DNA from 2 places in the Cellulomonas sp. P4_A2 genome. Region 2 is predicted to be linked to the other one. Evidence: predicted binding sites of a transcription regulator. Region 2 holds the regulator's gene; the other holds the start of a gene.
The links. Region 2 encodes LexA, which represses DNA repair genes until DNA is damaged. Its sites were predicted from a motif close to TCGAACANNTGTTCGA; they were not measured.

Region 1: ruvA (Holliday junction branch migration protein RuvA) is a predicted target of LexA. The motif match lies at 1,319-1,334, and genes of this name have one in related genera.

What each region holds. Positions count from the first base shown of each region.
Region 1 is NZ_JBFUHG010000018.1:21,729-25,127, forward strand. It holds gene ruvB (Holliday junction branch migration DNA helicase RuvB) at 1-657, opposite strand, end outside; gene ruvA (Holliday junction branch migration protein RuvA) at 650-1,264, opposite strand; gene ruvC (crossover junction endodeoxyribonuclease RuvC) at 1,389-1,955, opposite strand; gene AC1DUE_RS15800 (YebC/PmpR family DNA-binding transcriptional regulator) at 2,064-2,822, opposite strand; gene pdxT (pyridoxal 5'-phosphate synthase glutaminase subunit PdxT) at 2,893-3,399, opposite strand, start outside.
Region 2 is NZ_JBFUHG010000022.1:69,829-73,227, forward strand. It holds gene AC1DUE_RS17885 (L-lactate dehydrogenase) at 1-759, shown strand, start outside; gene AC1DUE_RS17890 (Rho termination factor N-terminal domain-containing protein) at 767-952, opposite strand; gene lexA (transcriptional repressor LexA) at 1,054-1,815, opposite strand; gene AC1DUE_RS17900 (LysM peptidoglycan-binding domain-containing protein) at 2,176-2,568, shown strand; gene nrdR (transcriptional regulator NrdR) at 3,071-3,399, shown strand, end outside.

The sequences.
Region 1 (3,399 bases), on a different contig from region 2:
CGCCTCGTGCTCCAGCGGGACCCCGAGCAGCCCTGCCGACCTCAGGAGCACTCGCTCCAGCTCGTCGGTGGCGTAGAAGTCGAGGTGCCCGGTGAAGCCGAACCGGTCGCGCAGCGGTGCCGGCAGCAGGCCGGCCCGGGTCGTCGCACCGACGACCGTGAACGGCGGCAGCGCCAACGGGATCGCGCTCGCACCCGCGCCCTTGCCGACGATCACGTCGACGCGGAAGTCCTCCATCGCCACGTAGAGGAGCTCCTCGGCGGGACGCGCCAGGCGGTGGATCTCGTCGATGAAGAGGACCTCGCCCTCCTCCAGCGACGACAGGACCGCGGCGAGGTCGCCGGCGTGCTGGATGGCCGGCCCGCTCGTGACGCGCAGCGACGCGGCCAGCTCGGCGGCGATGATCATGGCGAGCGTGGTCTTGCCGAGCCCGGGCGGCCCGGACAGCAGGACGTGGTCGGGTGCCCGGCCCCGCGCCTTCGCGGCCTGGAGGACCAGGGACAGCTGGTCGCGCACCACGCGCTGGCCGACGAACTCGTCGAGGTTCCGCGGTCGCAGCGCCGCCTCGGCGGCACGCTCGATGTCGTCGGCCGCCGGGCGGACCAGCGACTCGGCCCCGAACCGCTCGGTGACCATCTCCTCGTCGTCGTCAGGCATGCCCACCGCCCAGCGTCCGCAGCGCGGCGCGCAGGACCCCAGCGACCTCGTCCTCGCCGATCGGCCCCTCCGAGCCCTCGAGCACGGTCGAGACGGCGTCCCCTGCGGCGCGGGCGGTCCAGCCGAGCCCGACGAGCGCCTCCACGACCATGTCGCGGCGGTCGCCCGGGACGGCCCGCGCCGGGGCCGCCGACGCCACGGGAGCCGGCACCCCGATCCGGTCCTTGAGCTCGAGCACGATCCGCTGGGCGCCCTTGAGGCCGATCCCGGGTACGCGCTGCAGCGCCTTGAAGTCCTCGTCGAGGACCGCGCGGCGAAGGCCGTCGGGCGTGTGCACCGCGAGCATGGCCAGGGCGAGCCGCGGCCCGACGCCGCTGACGGTCTGCACGATCTCGAACACCTCGCGCTCGTCCGTGTCGGCGAACCCGAACAGCGTGAGCGCGTCCTCGCGCACGAGCAGCGAGGTGGCGAGCTGCGCCGACGAGCCGACCCGCAGGCCGGCGAGCGTGGCGGGCGTCGCGTGCACCAGGAGACCCACGCCGCCGACCTCGACGACGGCCGCGTCGAGCCGTACCGCCTGCACCGTGCCGTGGACCGAGGCGATCACCGGGCACCTCCCTCACGAACGACGTTGCGCATGCGCACATGCTGGCACACGCAGACGAACAGGTGTACGAGTGACACGCGACGCGCGCACGCGTCGGCCCACGGGTGGTCGGGCGACGGCACCCTCAGCCGCGTCGTCGGGCCGCCTGCTCCGCGGACGCCCACGCGCGCTGCGCCGCGGTCATGGAACCGGGAGCACGCTGCGGCGTCCCGAGGGCGCCGGCGGGCCTCCAGATGTGGCAGACGGCCAGTGCGAGCGCGTCGGCGGCGTCGGCGGGACGCGGGAGCTCCTCCAGGTGCAGGAGGCGCTGGACCATCGTCTGCACCTGCGCCTTGTCCGCGCGGCCGTTGCCGGTGACGGCGGCCTTGACCTCGCTCGGCGTGTGCAGCGCGACCGGGATCCGACGACGCGCCGCGGCGACCATCGCGATGCCCGCGACCTGCGCGGTCCCCATCACCGTGCGCAGGTTCTGCTGGGCGAACACGCGCTCCACGGCGACCGCGTCCGGGGCGTGCTCCTCGAGCCACTCCTCGATCTGCTTCTCGATGTGCAGCAGCCTCTGGTCCACGTCCCACAGGGCGTCCGACGTCGCGACACCCACCGCGACCATGGCGAGGCGCCGCCCCGGCAGACCGTCGACCACGCCGAGGCCGCACCGGGTCAGGCCAGGGTCGACTCCGAGGACGCGCACGCCGTCATGGTCGCAGCCGACCTGACCGGTTCCCGGGAGGCAGCGCCGACGCGAGAGGGACCCGGCCGACCGAGCGGCGGGGTCCCTCTCCAAGCGGTGGCGCGGGACTCAGTCCTCGTTCTCGAGCTCCGCCATGACCTCGTCGGAGGCGTCGAAGTTCGCGTAGACGTTCTGCACGTCGTCGGAGTCCTCGAGCGCGTCGATGAGGCGCAGGATCTTGCGCGCACCCTCGGCGTCGACCTCGATCTGCGTGGCCGGCCAGAACACGACGTCGGCCGAGTCGTACTCGATACCGGCGTTCTGCAGCGCGGTGCGCACCGGGACCAGGTCGGTGGCCTCGGAGAGGACCTCGAACGCCTCGCCGAGGTCGTTGACCTCCTCGCCGCCCGCGTCCAGGACAGCCTCCACGACCGAGTCCTCGTCCGTGCCCTCCTTGGGGACGATGACGACGCCCTTGCGGGAGAAGAGGTAGGAGACCGAGCCCGGGTCAGCCATCTGGCCGCCGTTGCGCGTGAACGCGACGCGGACGTCGGACGCTGCACGGTTGCGGTTGTCGGTGAGGCACTCGACCAGCACGGCGATGCCACCGGCGCCGTAGCCCTCGTACATGATCGTCGTGTAGTCGGCGCCACCGGCCTCCTGGCCGGAGCCGCGCTTCACCGCGCGGTTGATGTTGTCGATCGGGACCGACGACTTCTTGGCCTTCTGGACCGCGTCGAACAAGGTCGGGTTGCCGGCGAGGTCACCGCCGCCGGTGCGCGCGGCCACCTCGATGTTCTTGATCAGCTTGGCGAAGAGCTTGCTCCGCTTGGCGTCGACCACGGCCTTCTTGTGCTTGGTGGTGGCCCACTTGGAGTGACCCGACATCGCTTCAGCTACCTCTTCTCGTCCTGCTTCTCGTCCCGCGCGACCTCGACCCCGGCTGCAGCGCCGAGCCTCACAGGGTGTCGCGGACGATCTCTACGAACAGTTGGTGCACCCGGGTGTCCCCGGTGACCTCCGGATGGAACGAGGTCACGAGCAACGGGCCCTGGCGGACGGCCACGATCCTACCGGCGGCCGGGCCCGACTCCACTCGCGCGAGCACGGTGGCCGCAGGGCCGACCTCCTCGACCCACGGTGCCCGGATGAAGACGCCGTGCACGGGTCGGACATCAGTGCCGTCGATCCCCCTGATCTCCAGGTCCGTCTCGAACGACTCGACCTGCCGGCCGAACGCGTTGCGGCGCACCGTGACGTCCACCCCGCCGAGGGTCTGCTGACCCTCGATGCCGCCGAGCACGCGGTCAGCGAGCAGGATCATCCCCGCGCAGGAGCCGTAGGCCGGCATCCCGGCGCGCAGGCGGGCGCGGACCGGCTCGAACAGGTCGAACGCGCGCAGGAGCTTGTCCATCGTCGTGGACTCGCCCCCGGGCAGGACGAGCGCGTCGACGGCGTCGAGCTC
Region 2 (3,399 bases):
GACGACATCGCGGTGTGCGCCGACGCCGACGTCGTGATGTTCACCGCGGGAGCGAAGCAGAAGCCCGGTCAGTCCCGGATCGAGCTCGCCGGAGCGACTATCGCGGTCGTGAAGGCCGTCCTTCCCAAACTTGTACAAGTAGCGCCGAACGCGGTGTACGTCATGGTCACCAACCCCGTCGACGTGGTCACCTATGCCGCGCTCCAGGTCTCGGGGCTCTCGTCGACCCAGCTGTTCGGCTCCGGAACCGTCCTGGACTCCTCGCGCCTGCGCTACCTCATCTCGCAGTACACCGGCGTCGCCGTGCAGAACGTGCACGCGTACATCGCCGGTGAGCACGGCGACAGCGAGCTCCCGCTGTGGGGCTCGGCGAGCATCGGCTCGGTGCCGCTGCTGGAGTGGCCGGGACAGGGCGGCCGGGGCCCGTTGACCCGGCAGGACCGGGAGGACATCACGCGCGAGGTCGTCGAGTCCGCCTACCGGATCATCGAGGGCAAGGGCGCGACGAACTACGCGATCGCGCTGGCGGGCTCGCGGATCATCGAGGCGATCCTCAAGGACGAGGGCCGGGTGCTGCCCGTGTCGTCGCTGCTCACCGACTACTACGGCATCGACGACGTCTGCCTGTCGGTGCCGGCGATCGTCGGGCACGACGGCGTGGGAGAACGGCTCCCGATCCCGTTGACGGACGACGAGTTGTGGGGCCTGCGGCGGTCGGCGGACGCCGTCCGGGAGGTCGCCCGGCAGTTCGGCTTCTGACCGCGCGTCAGCGGCGTCGCAGCGCGGCGATCAGCTCGTCCTTGCGCATCCGGGAGCGCCCCGGGATGTCGAGTTCCGCCGCGCGGTGCCGGAGCCGGTCGACGGACCAGTCCTCGTAGCTCGCGCCGCCGTCCCGCAGGGAGTCGAGGGCGGACAGGTCCTTGATCCGGGGGTCGGGGATCCTTCCGGGCATCAGCTGTTCCTCTCGTCCGACGTCGCGCCGGCTCCAGGATGGCCCGGTGCGCCGGATCCTGCCGGGCCGCGGCTGCGCTCACGTGCGCACCCGCGGACGGATCAGAGGCTGCGCAGGACGCTGACGACGCGCCCGAGGATCGTCGACTCGTCGCCAGGGATCGGCTGGTACGCCGGGTTGTGCGGCATGAGCCAGACGTGGCCGTCGATCCGCTTGAGCGTCTTGACCGTGGCCTCGCCGTCGATCATGGCCGCGACGATCTCGCCCTGCTCCGCGACGGGCTGGCGCCGCACGACGACCCAGTCGCCGTCGCAGATCGCCGCGTCGATCATCGAGTCGCCGACGACCTTCAGCAGGAAGAGGTCGCCGTCTCCGACGAGCTGGCGGGGGAGCGGGAAGACGTCCTCCACGACCTGGTCGGCCAGGATCGGACCACCGGCGGCGATGCGGCCGACGACCGGGACGTAGGACGGCGCGGGCATCCGCTCGCCCTCGGCCTGGTCGGGGAACGCCTCGCGGGTGCCGTCCGGCGCGGTCCACGTGCCGACGCCGCGCGAGTCGTCCGCGTGCACGACCTCGATGGCGCGGGGCCGGTTGGGGTCGCGGCGCAGGTAGCCCTTTCGCTCGAGGGCGGTCAGCTGGTGCTTGACGCTCGACGGGCTGGTCAGCCCGACGGCCTCGCCGATCTCGCGCATGCTCGGGGGGTAGCCGCGGGACTCGACCGACGAACGGATGGTGTCGAGCACCAGGCGCTGCCGGGCCGTCAGGCCGTCCGGGCCGGGTGCGCCGTCCGGGAGGGCGTGGATCGTCGCCAGGTCCGTGTCGACCTGGTCGGGCTGGGACGTGTCCCGTGAGTCCGTCACTGCGCTCCTCCTGTGTCGGGCGGTCGTGAGCTCCGCCTGTTCTGCCGCTGCCGTGCTCTCGAGCCTCTGACCTGCGACGATGCTCGGTTCTCTGGTGATGAGTGAGGCCGTCCGGCGGTCGTGTCAGTGGCTCGTGGTCCGCTTGTCCTGCATCGCCAGCCTAGGGAACTCGAGCACGAAGATCAAACATCTGTTCGATCGTGTCTCGACAAGTGTCGGCTGATGCTGGTAGACATCGTACAGACGTACGACGAACACCTGTTCGACAAGGTCGGCGGAGGAGTTCCCCGGATTTCCGGTGGATCGCCACCGACGAAGGACCGCCGGGATCCACCCGGCCGAACGAGGACGAGGGACATCATGAGCACGATGGCGATGGCACCGGCGCTGCCGAAGGTCTCGGGACGCACCAGCTCTGCCCGCGCTGTCCGCCCGGTCCGCGCGGTCGACGACCGTGGGCTGTCGCACCTGTCCCTCACGGGGCGGGGCCGTGTCGTGCTCTGGCTCCTCGCGCTGGTGATGGTCGTCATGGCGGTCCTGGTGGCCGGCCGCGCCGTCGCAGACGGCCCGCAGAGCGCGCAGCAGGTCGAGAGCCACGTGGTGCAGCCGGGCGAGACGATGTGGCAGATCGCCAGCCAGATCGCCGATCCCGGCCAGGACGTGCGCGACGTCGTCTTCGAGCTGGTCCGCATGAACGAGCTTCCGGACGCCGGTCTGATGGCCGGCCAGGTGATCGTCGTCCCGCTCGACTGAGCCGTCGGACCGGCCTGCTCGGCCGTCCCTGCTCGCCGACCCGCTTCGCCGACCTGCTGCTCGATTGACGCGCCCCACTGACCTGCTCCGCCGACCTGCTCCACCGACCTGCTCCACCGACTTGCTCGTCTGAGCGGCGGGGGTCGGGGAGCCGGGATCCTGGAGAGGTTTGTCAGAGGCCCGCGGGTCGGCTAGGTTAGCCTTACCTCACACGGTGGGCTGGGGGGCTCGCCTGGAGGTGCGGGGTGCGTGCGGCGCGAGCCGTGGGCACCGACCGCGGTACGCGCGGCGCCGAGGCGAGTCGGCCCGTGATCTGGGGACGGGGGCGTCCCCGCGAGGGCGGTCGCCACGACGGGGGGCCGCCCTCGCCACGTCCCCGGCCGTCCGGGCGTGCGAGGTGCCGTGGGAGGCGCCTTGCGACCGGGCGGCCGCTGGCCTACCGTCACGGAGGCGTTGACGACGCCGCGCCGCCGCGCGGCGTCACGCACTCGAAGGGGATCCGGTGCACTGTCCGTTCTGCCGAAACCCGGACTCGCGGGTCGTCGACTCGCGGACCTCGGACGACGGCTCGACCATCCGCCGCAGGCGCCAGTGCCCCAGCTGCAACCGTCGGTTCACCACGGTCGAGACCGCGAGCCTGTCCGTGGTGAAGCGGTCGGGAGCCACCGAGCCGTTCAGCCGCGAGAAGATCGCCGGCGGGGTGCGCAAGGCCTGCCAGGGTCGCCCGGTCAGCGAGGACGACCTGGCGCTGCTCGCGCAGAAGGTCGAGGAGACGCTGCGCGCGGCCGGGTCCGCAGAGATCGACGCCTACGAGATCGGTCTGGCGATCCT